4 regions of the Arthrobacter methylotrophus genome follow, and region 2 is predicted to be linked to each of the others. Evidence: riboswitches for the same ligand, from Rfam matches in the RefSeq annotation. Region 2 holds a riboswitch; each other region holds the start of a gene.
What was found. A riboswitch is a leader RNA that binds a small molecule or an ion and turns the genes downstream of it on or off. The one in region 2 is predicted to bind glycine.
Positions count from the first base shown of each region.

Region 1 (4,100 bases), 3.5 Mb from region 2:
GTAGCACTACACTACGAACGTTTCACGGTCAACGAAGCCGCACTCAGGCTCAACATCCCCAGCGGAACCGTGAAGTCGCGGGCCTTCTACGCCGTCAGGGCGCTTCGCACGATTCTGGATGAAATGGGGGTGCAGCGATGAACGAGACGGAACGTCACCAATTGCTGGGCGCCTACCTGCTCGGCGGCTTGGAGCCCTCCGAAGCCCGAGCCTTCGAGGCGCACCTGGAAGCCTGCACGGATTGCAGGGGCGAGCTGGCCGAGCTGGAGAGCCTCCCGGCGCTCCTCGATGCCGTCCCCGTGCCCGACGCCGTCGCGCTCGCCGCCGGGCGCAGCGCCCTCGAGCCCCCTGCCGCGGCGCAATCCGCTGCACAGCCCTCCTGGTCGACGCCGGCCCCCTCCGACGCTCGCTCACTTTTGGGGGCCTTTTCCGAAACGCTCCCGCAGCCGATCGTTCTGAAAATGGCCGCGCGACGCCGGAAATCCCGACGCCGGTGGATCGCCCTGGTGAGTGGGGTGGCCGCCGCGTGCCTTGGCTTGGGCATCCTGGCCGGGCCGGCGCTGAACCAGCCACCCAAGCCTGACGCCAGCTACTCCGTGCAGACCGACAACGGCTTGGAACTCTCAGTGGGGCTCGTCAGGAAATCGTGGGGAACCGAGTTGCAGCTGGAAGGCCGCAGCATGCCGTTGCAAGGCACGATGTACCTGTGGGTCAAGGGCCGCGATGGCACGGAGGAGATGGCTTGCGGCTGGACCGCGACGTCCAGCGGACACATCAAGGTGACGGGCGCGACGCCGGTCCAGCTCGCCGGGATCTCGGGTGTGGAACTCCGTGACGATGCCCAAAAGACGGTCGCCGTCATTTCGGTCCCGGGAAGCTAGGGGTTCCCGGGACCTGGTCGGCCGGCGGCTCCCAGCCGGCTACGAGGGTGCTGCTCCGCTGGCAGCCGGATCGGGCAGATCGCTTCGCTCCCAGGCGGGCATGTCCAGTCGGTTGAAGCTATAGAGATGGATTCCCGAGATACCTTCAGGCTGCGCCATGAGCTCGGAAACCAGGCTTCCCGGTGAGTACCTGTCCCCGCTCAGCAGCTTGCGGGCAAGAGTTCCTTTGCTGCTGAGGAACTTCAGGGAGGTCCCAACGCCGATCTGGGTTGCCAGGGCCAGCAGTTTGGTCCGCGGAACGGCTCCGGGCACCCCTGCCCACACCGGCAGTTTCACGCCCTCGCGACGCAAGAGTGCTGCGTAGTCGAGGATTTTCGGGGCGGAAAAGCACATCTGCGTGACCACGTGGGTGGCCAAGTGTTGTTTGGTCAACAAGGCATCCAGCAGGTCCAGCCCGCTCACTGAAGGGTGGCCCTCCGGGTAGCCGGCAATGCCCGCCGTGATCCTACCGCCGGAATGTTCCGCGATGTCCTCCAACAGGGGGAGGGAGGACGCATAAGGGCCGGCGCCTTGCTGTCCGTCTCCGCCGATGGCAAAGACCTCAGTGATCCCGGCAGCCTCGCAGTCCCGGAGGATGCCTGAAAGCTGAGCCCGGTCCACCAGCCGCCGTGCCGCGAGGTGCGGAATCACGTTGTAGCCGAGCAAACCGAGCCGGACCGCTGTCGCCATGGTCTGTGCGATCCCGTGATGGGGCAAGCACGTAATGGTGAGCGTTGTGGAAAGCGGCACCTCGGCCTGGACTTTCTCGACGATTCCGTCTGAGGGAATGATTTCAATCCGCGTGGGGAACATGCTGGGGTCCTTACGGATCAGGCCGTCGCATGGTGTGCGAGGAGGGTGCGGGCTTCCTGGCGGGTGGTGCCGGAGTCCTGGATGCCTTCGGCGATGTGGGCAATGTGCTCTAAGTGCACCGGGATCTCGCGGCCTTTCTTGCGCATCGCGGTGGCCCAGAGGCGGCCGGCGCGGTAGGAGGAGCGGACCAGGGGGCCGGACATGACGCCGAGGAAGCCGATTTCCTCGGCTTCGGTGGCGAGGTCGACGAATTCCTGGGGTTTGACCCAGCGGTCCACGGGCAGGTGCCGTTCGGAGGGGCGCAGGTATTGGGTGATGGTGATCAGGTCGCAGCCCGCGGCGTGCAGGTCTGCCAGGGCTTCGGAGATTTCTTCGCGGGTTTCGCCCATGCCCAGGATCAGGTTGGATTTGGTGACCATGCCGCGGGCCCGGCCCTGGGTGATGACGTCCAGGGAGCGGTCGTAGCGGAACGCGGGGCGGATGCGTTTGAAGATCCGGGGCACGGTTTCGACGTTGTGCGCGAAGACTTCCGGGTTCGAGTCGCAGATCGCGTTGATGTGTTCGGGTTTGCCGGAGAAGTCCGGAATGAGCAGTTCGACGCCGGTGCCGGGGTTCAGTTCGTGGATCTTGCGGACGGTTTCGGCGTAGAGCCAGACGCCTTCGTCGGCGAGGTCGTCGCGGGCCACGCCGGTCACGGTGGCGTAGCGCAGGGCCATGGACTGGACGGAGCGGGCGACCTTGGTGGGTTCGAACATGTCCACCGGTGAGGGTTTGCCGGTGTCGATCTGGCAGAAGTCGCAGCGGCGGGTGCATTCGGAGCCGCCGATCAGGAAGGTCGCTTCCTTGTCTTCCCAGCATTCGAAGATGTTAGGGCAGCCGGCTTCCTCGCAGACGGTGTGCAGGCCTTCCTTTTTCACGAGGTTCTTCAGGCCCACGAATTCCGGGCCCATCTGGACCTTGGCCTTGATCCATTCGGGCTTGCGTTCGACCGGGACGGCTTTATTGCGCTGTTCAACGCGCAGCAGCTTACGGCCTTCAGGTGCCAGGGTCATGAGGAACTCCATAATTCAGGTGGCGCGGACGCACCACGATGATTCGGTCCCTCCCCGCTCTGTCTTGGACCTGAGAGATTCCGCGTCCGCTGCTTTCGCAGCCGCCCGCTTGCACCGTCGGTGAGTCCGGTTGCCCGGCCTGCTTTCCAGAGTTGCCTTGCCGCGGCGGTACGTGGGCCTGAGAGATTCCTGGGGAGGATTTGCTCCTACGGCGCCTGCTGAACGTACCGGCAGGACTCTCCCGCCGCAGATCATAAGCACGTGCCACCCTTCGGTGACACGTCTCACATGGTATCCGGTGCCCGGACGGCACGCAATGAGGGGGACCGAGGGTGACCAGACTGCGTGCTCGCGACTAGCCCGCATCGTGTTGTGACTAGATCTTGCGGTAGCTGAGGTCGAAGATCATGCGTCCGGCCTCGTGGGCCTTGTTTTCGAAGCTGGTGCGGATCCGGCCATCGAAACGCGGAGCCCACCCACCCACGTGATCCACACCCTCATTGGGGCCCGTATGTTCGGTGCTGACCGGTGCGCGGCCTTCCTTGACGGGGGCCCCTCCCACCATGGATTCGACGCCGGATTCCCAGACCTGGGTAAGGGGGCTTTCCGCGCCGGTCCGCTCGCCGTCGTGCAGGTTCTCAAACTCAGTGGAGCCGGCGAGGACTTCGCGGACGTGAACGGCGTAGTTGGACCAGTCGGTGGCGATCCGCCACAGGCCACCCTTTTTGAGGGACCGTGCCGCGAGTTCGGCGAACGCCGGTTGGATGAGGCGGCGTTTGTGGTGCCGCGACTTGTGCCACGGGTCCGGGAAAAAGACCCACAGCTCGCTGACCGAGCCCGCCGGGAGCATGGTGGCCAGGACCTCCGGGGCGTTGGCTTCGACCACCCTCACGTTGCTGAGGCCACGGCTGTTGATCTTGATCATGGTGTTGGCTAGTCCGGGCGTGTAGACCTCCACGGCGAGGAAATCCTTGTCCGGGTTTTCCTCTGCTGCATGGCACACGGCGTCGCCAAGTCCCGAGCCGATTTCGACGATCAGCGGCGCCTCGCGCCCGAACTCCGCTTCGGCGTCGAACACGTAATCCGGGTGCACCGAGGTGTTGGCGACATGCCGTGGAACCTGGACGGCCCAGCGGTCCGAGTGCTCTTCCCACGCGGCCTGGCGGCGGCCCTGAAGGCGCGTCCCGCGGCGCACAAAACTGACCGGCCGGCCGCCATAGGTGCCGAAGGAGGCTTGGGTGCCAGGGGTCACAGGGCGCGAGGACTGCGGTGTTTCGTGGGAAGTTTCGGGGGAATCTGGGGTTTCACTCATCCA
Region 1 covers NZ_BAABED010000001.1:47,393-51,492, forward strand. Annotated here, with positions in the region: gene ABD884_RS00240 (sigma-70 family RNA polymerase sigma factor) at 1-141, shown strand, start outside; gene ABD884_RS00245 (anti-sigma factor family protein) at 138-881, shown strand; gene ABD884_RS00250 (methylenetetrahydrofolate reductase) at 921-1,733, opposite strand; gene lipA (lipoyl synthase) at 1,751-2,785, opposite strand; glycine riboswitch at 2,835-2,940, opposite strand; glycine riboswitch at 2,942-3,039, opposite strand; gene trmB (tRNA (guanosine(46)-N7)-methyltransferase TrmB) at 3,162-4,097, opposite strand.
Region 1: it holds a riboswitch for glycine, as region 2 does, so the genes downstream of both, lipA (lipoyl synthase) here and gcvP (aminomethyl-transferring glycine dehydrogenase) in region 2, are expected to answer to the same signal.

Region 2 (4,100 bases):
ACCCCTCGCCGTCACTGGACACAGGGGCACCGAAGGCGGCGACAACGTCGGCGAGGATCGCCGTCGTCGTTGTTTCATCAACAGACACGCCGACCGTGTCGGCGTCGATACCGCGCAGGTTGATCCCCTTCGCTTCCGCAGAAGCGACGATCTCGGCAGCCTTGCCCGGGACCCGGACGGTGACGGTGTCGAAGAAGCTGCCGTGCAGAACCTCAAGGCCGGCGGCCTTCAAGGACGTGGCCAAGGTCCGAGCGTGGTTGTGGGCGGTTTCGGCGATCGCCTTCAGGCCGTCCGGGCCGTGGTAAACGGCGTACATCGAGGAGACGATGGCCAGCAGCGCCTGCGCGGTACAGATGTTGGACGTGGCCTTCTCGCGGCGGATGTGCTGCTCGCGGGTCTGCAGCGCCAGGCGATACGCGGGAGTCCCGGCGTCGTCCTTGGAAACTCCCACCAAGCGGCCCGGCATCGAGCGCTCGAGGCCCTTCTGGACGGCCATGTAGGCGGCGTGGGGGCCACCGAAGAACAGCGGAACGCCAAAGCGCTGGGTGGAACCGACGGCGATGTCGGCGCCCTGCTCGCCGGGAGGCGTGATCAGGGTGAGGGCCAGGAGGTCCGCGGCAACGGTGACGAGTGCGCCGCGTTCCTTGGCGGCGGCGATCACGGCGGAGTGGTCGAACACGCGGCCGGAAACGCCCGGCTGCTGGAGGACGATACCGTTGATGTCGCCGTCGGGCAGGCCTTGGGACAGATCGGCGATCTCGACCTCGAAGCCCAGCGCCTCGGCGCGGCCCTTGACGATGGCGATGGTCTGCGGGAGGCAGTCGGCGTCGAGGACGGTCTTGCCTGCGGCCGCGTTCTTGTTCTTGTTGGCCCTGCGCATCATGAGGACTGCCTCGGCGACGGCGGTGGCTTCGTCCAGCAAGGAGGCGTTGGCGATGGGCAGGCCCACGAGGTCCTGGACCATGGTCTGGAAGTTCAGCAGCGCCTCGAGGCGGCCCTGGGAAATCTCCGGCTGGTAGGGCGTGTAAGCCGTGTACCACGCTGGGGATTCGAGGACGTTCCGGCGGATCACCGGCGGAGTGACGGTGTCGTAGTAGCCCTGGCCGATCATCTGCACGGCCGTCTTGTTCTTGGCCGCCAGCTTGCGCAGTTCAGCGAGGACTTCGACCTCGCTGAGGGCGTCCTGGAGCCTTAGGGCGACGTCCTGGCGGATGTCGTTGGGAACCGCGGTGTCAACGAGCGAATCGACACTGTGGTATCCAACAGACTTGAGCATGACGTCAATGTCGGCTTGGCGCCGGGCGCCGATATGCCGGTCAACGAATGTGGTGGAGGTTGAACTAACCGTCACGAAGGAACTCCATTACTAAGGCGGCGTGGGTACGCCACAGCTAATCGGGTTCCTCCCCGCTCTGTATTGGACCTGAGAGTTTCCGCAAATCCGCGCTTTCGCACTGCTTCGCTTGCACCGTCGGTGAGCACAGCGCCGTCGGGTGTCACGGACACCGGTGGACAGCGTGCTGCTTTCCAGAGTTGCCTTGCCGCGGCGGTGCGTGGGCCTGAGAGATTCCTGGGGAGGATTTGCTCCTACGGCGCCTGCATCACATGCCTGCAGGACTCTCCCGCCGCAGATCAAAGGCGTATTCAGTTGTGTGAAATGACTGTGTGAATCGACCGTGGCTGCCGGTGACGACTGCCACAACTACCAATTGTCCTATGGACTGCCCGTGTCCGCAAATAATGTCATCGTCGTCGCCCGGCTTTCCCAACTAGCTCGCAGTTGTTGTCGCTTTGAGGGCTCAAAACGACGTTAACTGCGAGCTAGTTGGGCCGGCGCTTAGTTTCGGAGGCGTTCGACGGCGGCAAGCAGCGCACCGACGTCGGTGTTCCTCGCGCTGGCCTTGACTTCCGCATCGCCAGCGCCGCCTTCAAGCATCGCATTGAAGTAGAGCCCATCACCCATATATCGGACCGCCTTGGCCATCTCGGGGCCCACTTCCTCGGCGAGCACATCCAGCCATTGTTGCTGGATCCCGGCGAAGCGCCTGCGGGTTTCTTGATGCGCCACCTCCGCGAGCCGTGTGGCTGCCACAAACACCCGGTCCAAGGGGGTGTCCGCCCAAAGGGAGGACTTGATGAAGAACGCGGCCGCACCTTCGGGAGCTGCCTTCATTGCCTCGATGTCCTGTGCTGCCAGCCTGTCCATGCGTTCCAGCAAGGAGCTGATCATGGCTTCCTTGTTGGGGAAATGGTAGAGCAAGCCGCCTTTGGAGACTCCTGCGCGTTTGGCGACGGCGTCAAGGGTGGCAGCTCGCTCCCCCACCTCGATCAGCAGTGCTTCAAAGGCATCCAGGACAGCGTCCCGGGCAATAGGTTTTCGCGGCATGGTGTCCATCATCCCTCAGTTGGATACAGTAGATTGAAACTATACCGTCCAGACGGTATAGTAACGTTCATGTTCAGCCCGTCCACAACCCAGTACCCACGCATCCCCTCGACCCAGTCCGCCCCCTGGCGCGATTGGGCTGCCTTGACACTCCTGATGTTCCCCGTGCTGCTGGTGGCTGTGGACAATACCGCGCTCACATTTGCCCTGCCGGCAATCGCACGGACACTGGAGGTCGGCGGCGTGCAGTTGCTGTGGATCGTCGACGTCTATGCGCTGGTGCTGGCTGCGTTACTCGTGTCCATGGGCAACCTGGGAGACCGGATCGGCCGCCGCCGATTGCTGATGATCGGCAGCACTGGCTTCGCGGCCGTTTCCGCAGCCACCGCTTTCGCACCGTCAGCCGAATGGCTCATCGCCGGACGCGCTGGCATGGCGATCTTCGGAGCCATGCTCATGCCGTCCACGCTTTCCCTGATCCGCAACATCTTCCCGGACCCTAACCGCCGCCGTCTTGCCGTCGCGATATGGGCCGCGGGATTCTCCGGCGGCGCAGCGCTCGGGCCGATCTTCGGCGGCTGGCTCGTGGAGCACTTCTGGTGGGGAGCCGTCTTCCTGGTAGCCGTGCCCCTGCTACTGCCCCTGCTCGCCTTCGGCCCGGCTTTCATCCCCGAGTCCAAGGATCGCAATCCGGGCAAGCCGGACATCGCCAGCATTGTGCTATCCGTCCTGACCATGGCGCCCGTGGTCTATGGCGTCAAAGAGTTCGCAACGCACGGATTCGGGCCGGGACCTGCAACCTACATGGCGTTCGGCGTGGCTATGGGAATCGCTTTTGTCCGCAGGCAGCGCTCTTTGGCTTCTCCCATGCTGGACGTGAAGCTTTTCCGGAACAAGGTGTTCAGCACGGCGATCACCGCCAACGTCCTGTCCCTGTTCTCCATGACCGGCTTCATCTACTTCTTCGCACAGCATCTGCAGCTCGTCGAAGGCCAGTCCCCCATGCAGGCTGGAATCGCGATGCTTCCGGCGCTGCTGGCCACCATCGTGGCGGGCCTGGCGGTGGTTCCGCTGGTCAAGCGGATCCGTCCGGGAGTGGTCGTGGCGGCCGGACTCACCCTCAGTGCCGCGGGATACCTCGTGGCTGCCGTGGGCAACCACGGCCAGGGGCCCGGGTACCTCCTGACGGCACTCCTCCTGCTCGCCTTGGGGGTTGGCTCGGCGGAGACCATTTCCAATGACCTCATCCTGGGTGCTGTTCCCGCCGACAAGGCCGGAGCGGCATCGGCGATCTCCGAGACAGGATACGAACTCGGCTCGCTACTGGGCACAGCCGTGCTCGGCTCCATACTGACGGCGTCCTATCAGCACCACCTGCTGCTTCCCGTCGAATTGTCCGGGCATGCCGCGGAACGTTCCCGGGAGACGCTCGCAGGAGCCATGGACACCGCAGCCGCCCTGCCGCAGCCACTGGCAGGGACCCTGACCGCCGCCGCCCGGGCCGCCTTTGAATCGGGCGTCCACATCACAGCGGCGATCGGGCTGGTACTGATGGCGGGAGCGGCACTCCTTGCCGCCGTCGTACTTCGCCGCGTGCCGACCGCGCGCTGAGCGGTGTTCGGGTCGCCTACGCCTGCGAAATCCGCACCATGTTGCCCGAAGGATCACGGAAGGCGCAGTCGCGGGGACCCCACGGCTGGTCGATGGGCTCCTG
Region 2 covers NZ_BAABED010000001.1:3,554,898-3,558,997, forward strand. Annotated here, with positions in the region: gene gcvP (aminomethyl-transferring glycine dehydrogenase) at 1-1,351, opposite strand, end outside; glycine riboswitch at 1,403-1,536, opposite strand; glycine riboswitch at 1,538-1,635, opposite strand; gene ABD884_RS18385 (TetR/AcrR family transcriptional regulator) at 1,838-2,386, opposite strand; gene ABD884_RS18390 (MFS transporter) at 2,456-3,997, shown strand; gene ABD884_RS18395 (VOC family protein) at 4,014-4,100, opposite strand, start outside.

Region 3 (4,100 bases), 1.4 Mb from region 2:
ACGGTCGCCGTCATTTCGGTCCCGGGAAGCTAGGGGTTCCCGGGACCTGGTCGGCCGGCGGCTCCCAGCCGGCTACGAGGGTGCTGCTCCGCTGGCAGCCGGATCGGGCAGATCGCTTCGCTCCCAGGCGGGCATGTCCAGTCGGTTGAAGCTATAGAGATGGATTCCCGAGATACCTTCAGGCTGCGCCATGAGCTCGGAAACCAGGCTTCCCGGTGAGTACCTGTCCCCGCTCAGCAGCTTGCGGGCAAGAGTTCCTTTGCTGCTGAGGAACTTCAGGGAGGTCCCAACGCCGATCTGGGTTGCCAGGGCCAGCAGTTTGGTCCGCGGAACGGCTCCGGGCACCCCTGCCCACACCGGCAGTTTCACGCCCTCGCGACGCAAGAGTGCTGCGTAGTCGAGGATTTTCGGGGCGGAAAAGCACATCTGCGTGACCACGTGGGTGGCCAAGTGTTGTTTGGTCAACAAGGCATCCAGCAGGTCCAGCCCGCTCACTGAAGGGTGGCCCTCCGGGTAGCCGGCAATGCCCGCCGTGATCCTACCGCCGGAATGTTCCGCGATGTCCTCCAACAGGGGGAGGGAGGACGCATAAGGGCCGGCGCCTTGCTGTCCGTCTCCGCCGATGGCAAAGACCTCAGTGATCCCGGCAGCCTCGCAGTCCCGGAGGATGCCTGAAAGCTGAGCCCGGTCCACCAGCCGCCGTGCCGCGAGGTGCGGAATCACGTTGTAGCCGAGCAAACCGAGCCGGACCGCTGTCGCCATGGTCTGTGCGATCCCGTGATGGGGCAAGCACGTAATGGTGAGCGTTGTGGAAAGCGGCACCTCGGCCTGGACTTTCTCGACGATTCCGTCTGAGGGAATGATTTCAATCCGCGTGGGGAACATGCTGGGGTCCTTACGGATCAGGCCGTCGCATGGTGTGCGAGGAGGGTGCGGGCTTCCTGGCGGGTGGTGCCGGAGTCCTGGATGCCTTCGGCGATGTGGGCAATGTGCTCTAAGTGCACCGGGATCTCGCGGCCTTTCTTGCGCATCGCGGTGGCCCAGAGGCGGCCGGCGCGGTAGGAGGAGCGGACCAGGGGGCCGGACATGACGCCGAGGAAGCCGATTTCCTCGGCTTCGGTGGCGAGGTCGACGAATTCCTGGGGTTTGACCCAGCGGTCCACGGGCAGGTGCCGTTCGGAGGGGCGCAGGTATTGGGTGATGGTGATCAGGTCGCAGCCCGCGGCGTGCAGGTCTGCCAGGGCTTCGGAGATTTCTTCGCGGGTTTCGCCCATGCCCAGGATCAGGTTGGATTTGGTGACCATGCCGCGGGCCCGGCCCTGGGTGATGACGTCCAGGGAGCGGTCGTAGCGGAACGCGGGGCGGATGCGTTTGAAGATCCGGGGCACGGTTTCGACGTTGTGCGCGAAGACTTCCGGTTCGAGTCGCAGATCGCGTTGATGTGTTCGGGTTTGCCGGAGAAGTCCGGAATGAGCAGTTCGACGCCGGTGCCGGGGTTCAGTTCGTGGATCTTGCGGACGGTTTCGGCGTAGAGCCAGACGCCTTCGTCGGCGAGGTCGTCGCGGGCCACGCCGGTCACGGTGGCGTAGCGCAGGGCCATGGACTGGACGGAGCGGGCGACCTTGGTGGGTTCGAACATGTCCACCGGTGAGGTTTGCCGGTGTCGATCTGGCAGAAGTCGCAGCGGCGGGTGCATTCGGAGCCGCCGATCAGGAAGGTCGCTTCCTTGTCTTCCCAGCATTCGAAGATGTTAGGGCAGCCGGCTTCCTCGCAGACGGTGTGCAGGCCTTCCTTTTTCACGAGGTTCTTCAGGCCCACGAATTCCGGGCCCATCTGGACCTTGGCCTTGATCCATTCGGGCTTGCGTTCGACCGGGACGGCTTTATTGCGCTGTTCAACGCGCAGCAGCTTACGGCCTTCAGGTGCCAGGGTCATGAGGAACTCCATAATTCAGGTGGCGCGGACGCACCACGATGATTCGGTCCCTCCCCGCTCTGTCTTGGACCTGAGAGATTCCGCGTCCGCTGCTTTCGCAGCCGCCCGCTTGCACCGTCGGTGAGTCCGGTTGCCCGGCCTGCTTTCCAGAGTTGCCTTGCCGCGGCGGTACGTGGGCCTGAGAGATTCCTGGGAGGATTTGCTCCTACGGCGCCTGCTGAACGTACCGGCAGGACTCTCCCGCCGCAGATCATAAGCACGTGCCACCCTTCGGTGACACGTCTCACATGGTATCCGGTGCCCGGACGGCACGCAATGAGGGGGACCGAGGTGACCAGACTGCGTGCTCGCGACTAGCCCGCATCGTGTTGTGACTAGATCTTGCGGTAGCTGAGGTCGAAGATCATGCGTCCGGCCTCGTGGGCCTTGTTTTCGAAGCTGGTGCGGATCCGGCCATCGAAACGCGGAGCCCACCCACCCACGTGATCCACACCCTCATTGGGGCCCGTATGTTCGGTGCTGACCGGTGCGCGGCCTTCCTTGACGGGGGCCCCTCCCACCATGGATTCGACGCCGGATTCCCAGACCTGGGTAAGGGGCTTTCCGCGCCGGTCCGCTCGCCGTCGTGCAGGTTCTCAAACTCAGTGGAGCCGGCGAGGACTTCGCGGACGTGAACGGCGTAGTTGGACCAGTCGGTGGCGATCCGCCACAGGCCACCCTTTTTGAGGGACCGTGCCGCGAGTTCGGCGAACGCCGGTTGGATGAGGCGGCGTTTGTGGTGCCGCGACTTGTGCCACGGGTCCGGGAAAAAGACCCACAGCTCGCTGACCGAGCCGCCGGGAGCATGGTGGCCAGGACCTCCGGGGCGTTGGCTTCGACCACCCTCACGTTGCTGAGGCCACGGCTGTTGATCTTGATCATGGTGTTGGCTAGTCCGGGCGTGTAGACCTCCACGGCGAGGAAATCCTTGTCCGGGTTTTCCTCTGCTGCATGGCACACGGCGTCGCCAAGTCCCGAGCCGATTTCGACGATCAGCGGCGCCTCGCGCCCGAACTCCGCTTCGGCGTCGAACACGTAATCCGGGTGCACCGAGGTGTTGGCGACATGCCGTGGAACCTGGACGGCCCAGCGGTCCGAGTGCTCTTCCCACGCGGCCTGGCGGCGGCCCTGAAGGCGCGTCCCGCGGCGCACAAAACTGACCGGCCGGCCGCCATAGGTGCCGAAGGAGGCTTGGGTGCCAGGGTCACAGGGCGCGAGGACTGCGGTGTTTCGTGGGAAGTTTCGGGGAATCTGGGTTTCACTCATCCACTCCAGAATACCGTCGCCGGGAGAAGGGCCGGCGGGCGGAACCTGCGTATGTGGACAAACTGCCAGAATGGGGTAGTGACCCCTGCTTCAAGCGCCCCCAAGAACACCAGCCAGCACTTCGGCGTCGCCGAGATCCTCGTCGACGCCGAGATTGACGATCTTCCCGCCGCGGAGCCCACCCGGGTCACGGCGCGCCGCGGACCGGTCCTCCTGGGCATCTGCCTCGTGCTCATCGGGTTGAACTTGCGGACGGTGTTTTCGAGCTTCTCGGCGGTCCTTCCGGAAGTCACTGCCGACGCCGGACTGCCGGCTGGGCCGTGGTGGTCCTCACTACCGTACCGGTGACTTTGTTGGGGGTCTTCGCGCCGTTGGCTCCAATCCTGGCCCGTCGTTTCGGTGCCGAGAGGGTCTTGCTCGGTGCGATGGCCGTGCTGACCGGCGGGCTGCTCCTGCGTCCAGTGGACCTCGCCGGACTCGGGCATTTGCCGGCTCTGCTCGCGGGAACGGCCGCGTGCGGTGCTGCGATTTCCTTGTGCAACGTGTTGCTCCCCGGGGTGGTCAAACGCGATTTACCGGCAATGCCCTGATCGAACCGCCGGCGCCGTGCTACAGCTTCACCGGTGCCTACTGCGCGGTCCCGGCTTACGAAAACCGGCCGAAGTGGCTGTCGTGGTAAGCAGGCCGGCCCGTCGGCTCACAGAGAGCATAGGGACACCATGAAGCAAGGTAAGAAGTCCTGGGGCCGCCGTCGGGTGACGGCCGTGATTGCCGGTATCACCGGGCGTCGCGGCCGTCACCGTGGGTGCGGTTGCTCCTCATTAACACCGCCGCCGAGGGGACGCCGCAGGCCACCGGAA
Region 3 covers NZ_BAABED010000001.1:4,905,924-4,910,023, forward strand. Annotated here, with positions in the region: gene ABD884_RS25205 (anti-sigma factor family protein) at 1-33, shown strand, start outside; gene ABD884_RS25210 (methylenetetrahydrofolate reductase) at 73-885, opposite strand; partial or broken gene lipA (lipoyl synthase) at 903-1,935, opposite strand; glycine riboswitch at 1,985-2,090, opposite strand; glycine riboswitch at 2,092-2,188, opposite strand; partial or broken gene trmB (tRNA (guanosine(46)-N7)-methyltransferase TrmB) at 2,310-3,240, opposite strand; partial or broken gene ABD884_RS25225 (MFS transporter) at 3,319-3,818, shown strand; gene ABD884_RS25230 (hypothetical protein) at 4,052-4,100, shown strand, end outside.
Region 3: it holds a riboswitch for glycine, as region 2 does, so the genes downstream of both, lipA (lipoyl synthase) here and gcvP (aminomethyl-transferring glycine dehydrogenase) in region 2, are expected to answer to the same signal.

Region 4 (4,100 bases), 1.1 Mb from region 2:
GCATGGCGCGTTCTCCAAGCGAATATGCGGGTGGGGGTGTGTGAAAATGATAAGCCCCTCCGTCCACAGTCACACACCATATCCTTGTGGGATAAGTCTGGTAAAAGTTCTTTTCGGCATCGCCTGAACCGCGGCCGCTCGCCGTCGTTCGCTAGACCCGAAGGCGCCGCGCCCTGAGCCGGGACCATGCCGCGGGCGCCACGACGACAGCCACGCCGACGGCGGCCCCGATGACGGTCTCCACGACGCGGTCCCGCAGGAGGAGCCCCGGCGGGACGTTGGCAACCAGCAGAGTGGAAATGAGCGCCAGCGGCGTGACGAATATCTGTGCCACAAGATATTGGCGGGCAATGAAGAGCTCAGCACCGAACTGGCATGCGGCAATCACCAACACCATCTGCCATGGCGCTGGGCCGAGCCAGAGGATTCCGGCCAACACCAGTAAACCGAGCAGGGTCCCAACGATCCTCTGGATTCCCCGTTGCATCCGATGCCGGGTACTGCGCCCTACCAGGGGAACCACTGCCGCCACCATGGCCCAATAGCCGTGTCCGAACCCGAGCCACTGCCCAACCAAGGTGGCAAGCGTCCCGGCCAGCCCGGCAGCCACGAAGTAGCCCAAGCCTTCCAGCCACGCTGCCCGGATTTCCTGCGGCAACAACCGATCCGCCGGCGGTCGCTTCCACGGCGTCCGGTGGCTTGGGACCACCCGCGCAGACATTCCGATCAGCAACGCCAACACCGCAGTCAAAACGGCAGCCAGCATCCCTTCCCAGAGGGGCGGCTGCTGGGGCACGGAGGCGATCGCAGCAAAAGCGAAAATGTGGAAGAGGGAACCTGCCGGTCGAAGCCGCCACAGCGCAGTCGTCACGGAGCAAAGCGCAGCAACCAACGTGGTGCCGATCGTGAGGATCCACACGTACGCGTCGGAGCCCTGCGCAGCCCTGGCCGTCAAAGTAGCGAGCAGGATGATGCCCAGCAGCAACGAACCTGCCCGGAGTTGGCTTCGAAAACGGTGGCTGTGGGGCTCGTTGCGGCCATAAATATTGGTGAACGCAGCAAAACTGGCGAAAACCACAAGGTCCAGCCGTCCGAACAACACGAGGATGATCAACGGCAGGAAGACGCCCACGGCACAGCGCACAGCCGGGTAATGGTCCTTGTTGCCGGGACCGATCCTGAACATCTCTGCCAAGGCGTTCACGTCGCGGCTTGCCTCTCATCGCAGGGTCAAGAAGTACGACGGCGGCGCTGGCGTCCGTTTCGAATCTTACGCTCCGGGCGCCGGGCTTCTCCATCAGCTAAGGTTCGCGACGCCCGGGTAGAGCGGGTGCGCGGCGGCGAGGGCCTCCACGCGGTGACGCAGGCCGGAAAAGGTCGGCGTCGGCGTCGGCGATCAGTGCCTGGGCAATGATGTCCGCAACCTCGCGGAACGCCGCTTCGCCGAAGCCGCGCGTGGCCAGTGCCGGGGTGCCGATCCGCAGACCGGACGTGACCATGGGCGGGCGCGGGTCGAACGGAACCGCGTCGCGGTCCTTCGCAGTCACGTCGGCCAGGATCCGGGCACCGGCCAGAACACGCTCCTGGCGTTCCTTGAACTCGGCCCGGCGTCGTCCTTGGAAACGCCCACCAGGCGGCCCGGCATCGAGCGTTCAAGGCCCTTCTGGACGGCGATGTAGGCCGCGTGCGGGCCGCCGAAGAACAGCGGAACGCCGAAGCGCTGCGTGGAGCCGACGGCGATGTCGGCGCCCTGCTCGCCTGGAGGCATGATCAAGGTCGGCGCCAAAATCAAGGTCGGCGCCAAAAGATCAGCGGCAACCGTGACCAAAGCGCCGCGTTCATTCGCGGCGGCGATCACGGCAGAGTGATCGAACACCCGGCCCGAAGCAGTCGGCGTCAAGGACGGTCTTACCATCATGAGCGGACTTGTTCTTGTTCGCCCTGCGCATCATCAACACCGCTTCGGCCACGGCGGTCGCTTCGTCCAGCAAGGAGGCGTTGGCCAAAAGCGGTGAGGGTTGATTGAACAGTCACGAGGAACTCCAAGATAGGACCGGCCACAGTGGCACGGCTTGGATTGGGTTCCTCCCCGCACTGTCTTGGACCTGAGAGATTCCGCAGAACACATTGTCACCTTGTGTTGCGCTTGCACCGTCGGTGAGCCAGGCCGGAGCCTTGCTGCTTTCCAGAGGGTGATTCGGCTCACACCATACACACAAGGTCAGAGTCGGGGCAACATCTGGTTCGAAAACGGCACTCAGCGGGCACCTAGGTGACGAAACAAAGGCGGAATTGACATTTCTTGGTGAGCTATCCCACACTGAATCGGTGGCCACCCGGAAGGGCCGATCCTCCACATCCGCGATTCTCTTCACCCAACTGAATACTGCTTATGATCTGCGGCGGGAGAGCCCTGCCGGTACATTCAGTAGGCGCCGTAGGAGCAAATCCTCCCCAGGAAACTCTCAGGCCCATGTACCGCCGCGGCGAGGCAACTCTGGAAAGCAGCCCGGCAACCGGGCTCACCGACGGGGCAAGCGGAACCATGCGAAAGCACGGCGCTGCGGAATCTCTCAGGTCCAAGACAGTGCGGGGAGGAACCCCGAATCATCGTGGCGCCTTTGGTGTCACTTGAACGATGGAGTTCCTCTTGACGATTCATCACCCGCCCGCCAAAGCCGTCGAAACACCACATCTTGACCGCCAGCTCAGCAACCGGCACATCCAGCTGATTGCTATCGGCGGGGCGATCGGCACTGGTCTGTTCATGGGTTCGGGCAAGACCATTTCCGCGGCCGGCCCCTCGGTCATCTTCGTCTACATGATCATCGGCTTCATGCTGTTCTTCGTCATGCGCGCCATGGGCGAACTGCTGCTGTCCAACTTGCACTACAAGTCCTTCAGCGATTTTGCCGCGGACCTCCTGGGTCCGTGGGCAGGTTTCTTCACTGGCTGGACCTACTGGTTTTGCTGGGTGATCACCGGCATCGCGGATGTCATTGCCATCGCCGGTTACTCAAAGGAACTCTGGCCGGGCCTCCCGCTATGGGTTCCTGGCCTGGCGACCATCGCCATCCTGTTGCTCCTGAACCTGACCACGGTAAAGGCGTTCGGCGAGACCGAATTCTGGTTCGCACTCATCAAGATCATCGCGATCGCCGCCCTGATCGTGGTTGGCCTGTTCATGATCTTCAGCGGGTTCCGGTCCGGCGCCGGACCGGCAAGCTTCAGCAACTTATGGAGCCACGGGGGCTTCTTCCCGAACGAGTTCATGGGTTTCGTGGCCGGCTTCCAGATCGCAGTCTTCGCGTTCGTCGGCATTGAGCTGGTAGGCACCACCGCCGCAGAAGCGAAGGACCCGGAGAAGAACCTGCCCAGAGCGATCAACTCCATCCCGGTGCGCGTGCTCCTCTTCTACGTGGGCGCCCTCATCATCCTGATGTCCGTCACTCCTTGGACCCAGTTCGCCGCCGGCCACAGCCCGTTCATCGCTATGTTCTCCCTTGCTGGACTGGGTGCCGCCGCCACCGTGGTGAACCTCGTGGTGCTCAGCTCGGCCATGTCATCGGCCAACTCCGGCATCTACTCCACGTCCCGCATGGTCTACGGCCTGGCCCAGGAGGGTGACGCGCCCGCCGTGTTCAGCGGCCTTTCCCGCCGAAAGGTCCCCCGCAACGCCTTGTTCCTGTCCTGCGTTCTGCTGCTGTCCGGCGTCGTTCTGATGTACGCCGGACAGGACATCGGCAAGGCGTTCGACATGGTGACCACCGTGTCGGCCGTCTGCTTCGTCTTCGTGTGGTCGATCATCATGGCCAGCTACCTCGCCTACCGCCGTCGTCGCCCGCATTTGCACGATACCTCGAAGTTCAAGATGCCCGGTGGCATCGTGATGGTCTGGGTAGTGTTCGCGTTCTTCGGCTTTGTCCTGTGGACCCTGACAACGCAGCCCGATACCCTCGTGGCGCTCTTGGCGACCCCGGCATGGTTCATCATGCTCGGCGTCGCATGGTTCTTCCTACGGCGCCGTAGCACCCATTTGGCCCGGTACGCAAGATTCCAGGAAGAACTCGAGTCCGAGCAGGATGCCGCGAACCAGGCCG
Region 4 covers NZ_BAABED010000001.1:4,635,049-4,639,148, reverse strand. Annotated here, with positions in the region: gene ABD884_RS23885 (GAF and ANTAR domain-containing protein) at 1-4, opposite strand, end outside; gene ABD884_RS23880 (FUSC family protein) at 152-1,204, opposite strand; partial or broken gene ABD884_RS23875 (serine hydroxymethyltransferase) at 1,298-1,601, opposite strand; partial or broken gene ABD884_RS23870 (glycine dehydrogenase (aminomethyl-transferring)) at 1,604-2,006, opposite strand; glycine riboswitch at 2,085-2,199, opposite strand; glycine riboswitch at 2,394-2,491, shown strand; gene ABD884_RS23865 (hypothetical protein) at 2,474-2,635, shown strand; gene cycA (D-serine/D-alanine/glycine transporter) at 2,639-4,100, shown strand, end outside.
Region 4: it holds a riboswitch for glycine, as region 2 does, so the genes downstream of both, ABD884_RS23870 (glycine dehydrogenase (aminomethyl-transferring)) here and gcvP (aminomethyl-transferring glycine dehydrogenase) in region 2, are expected to answer to the same signal.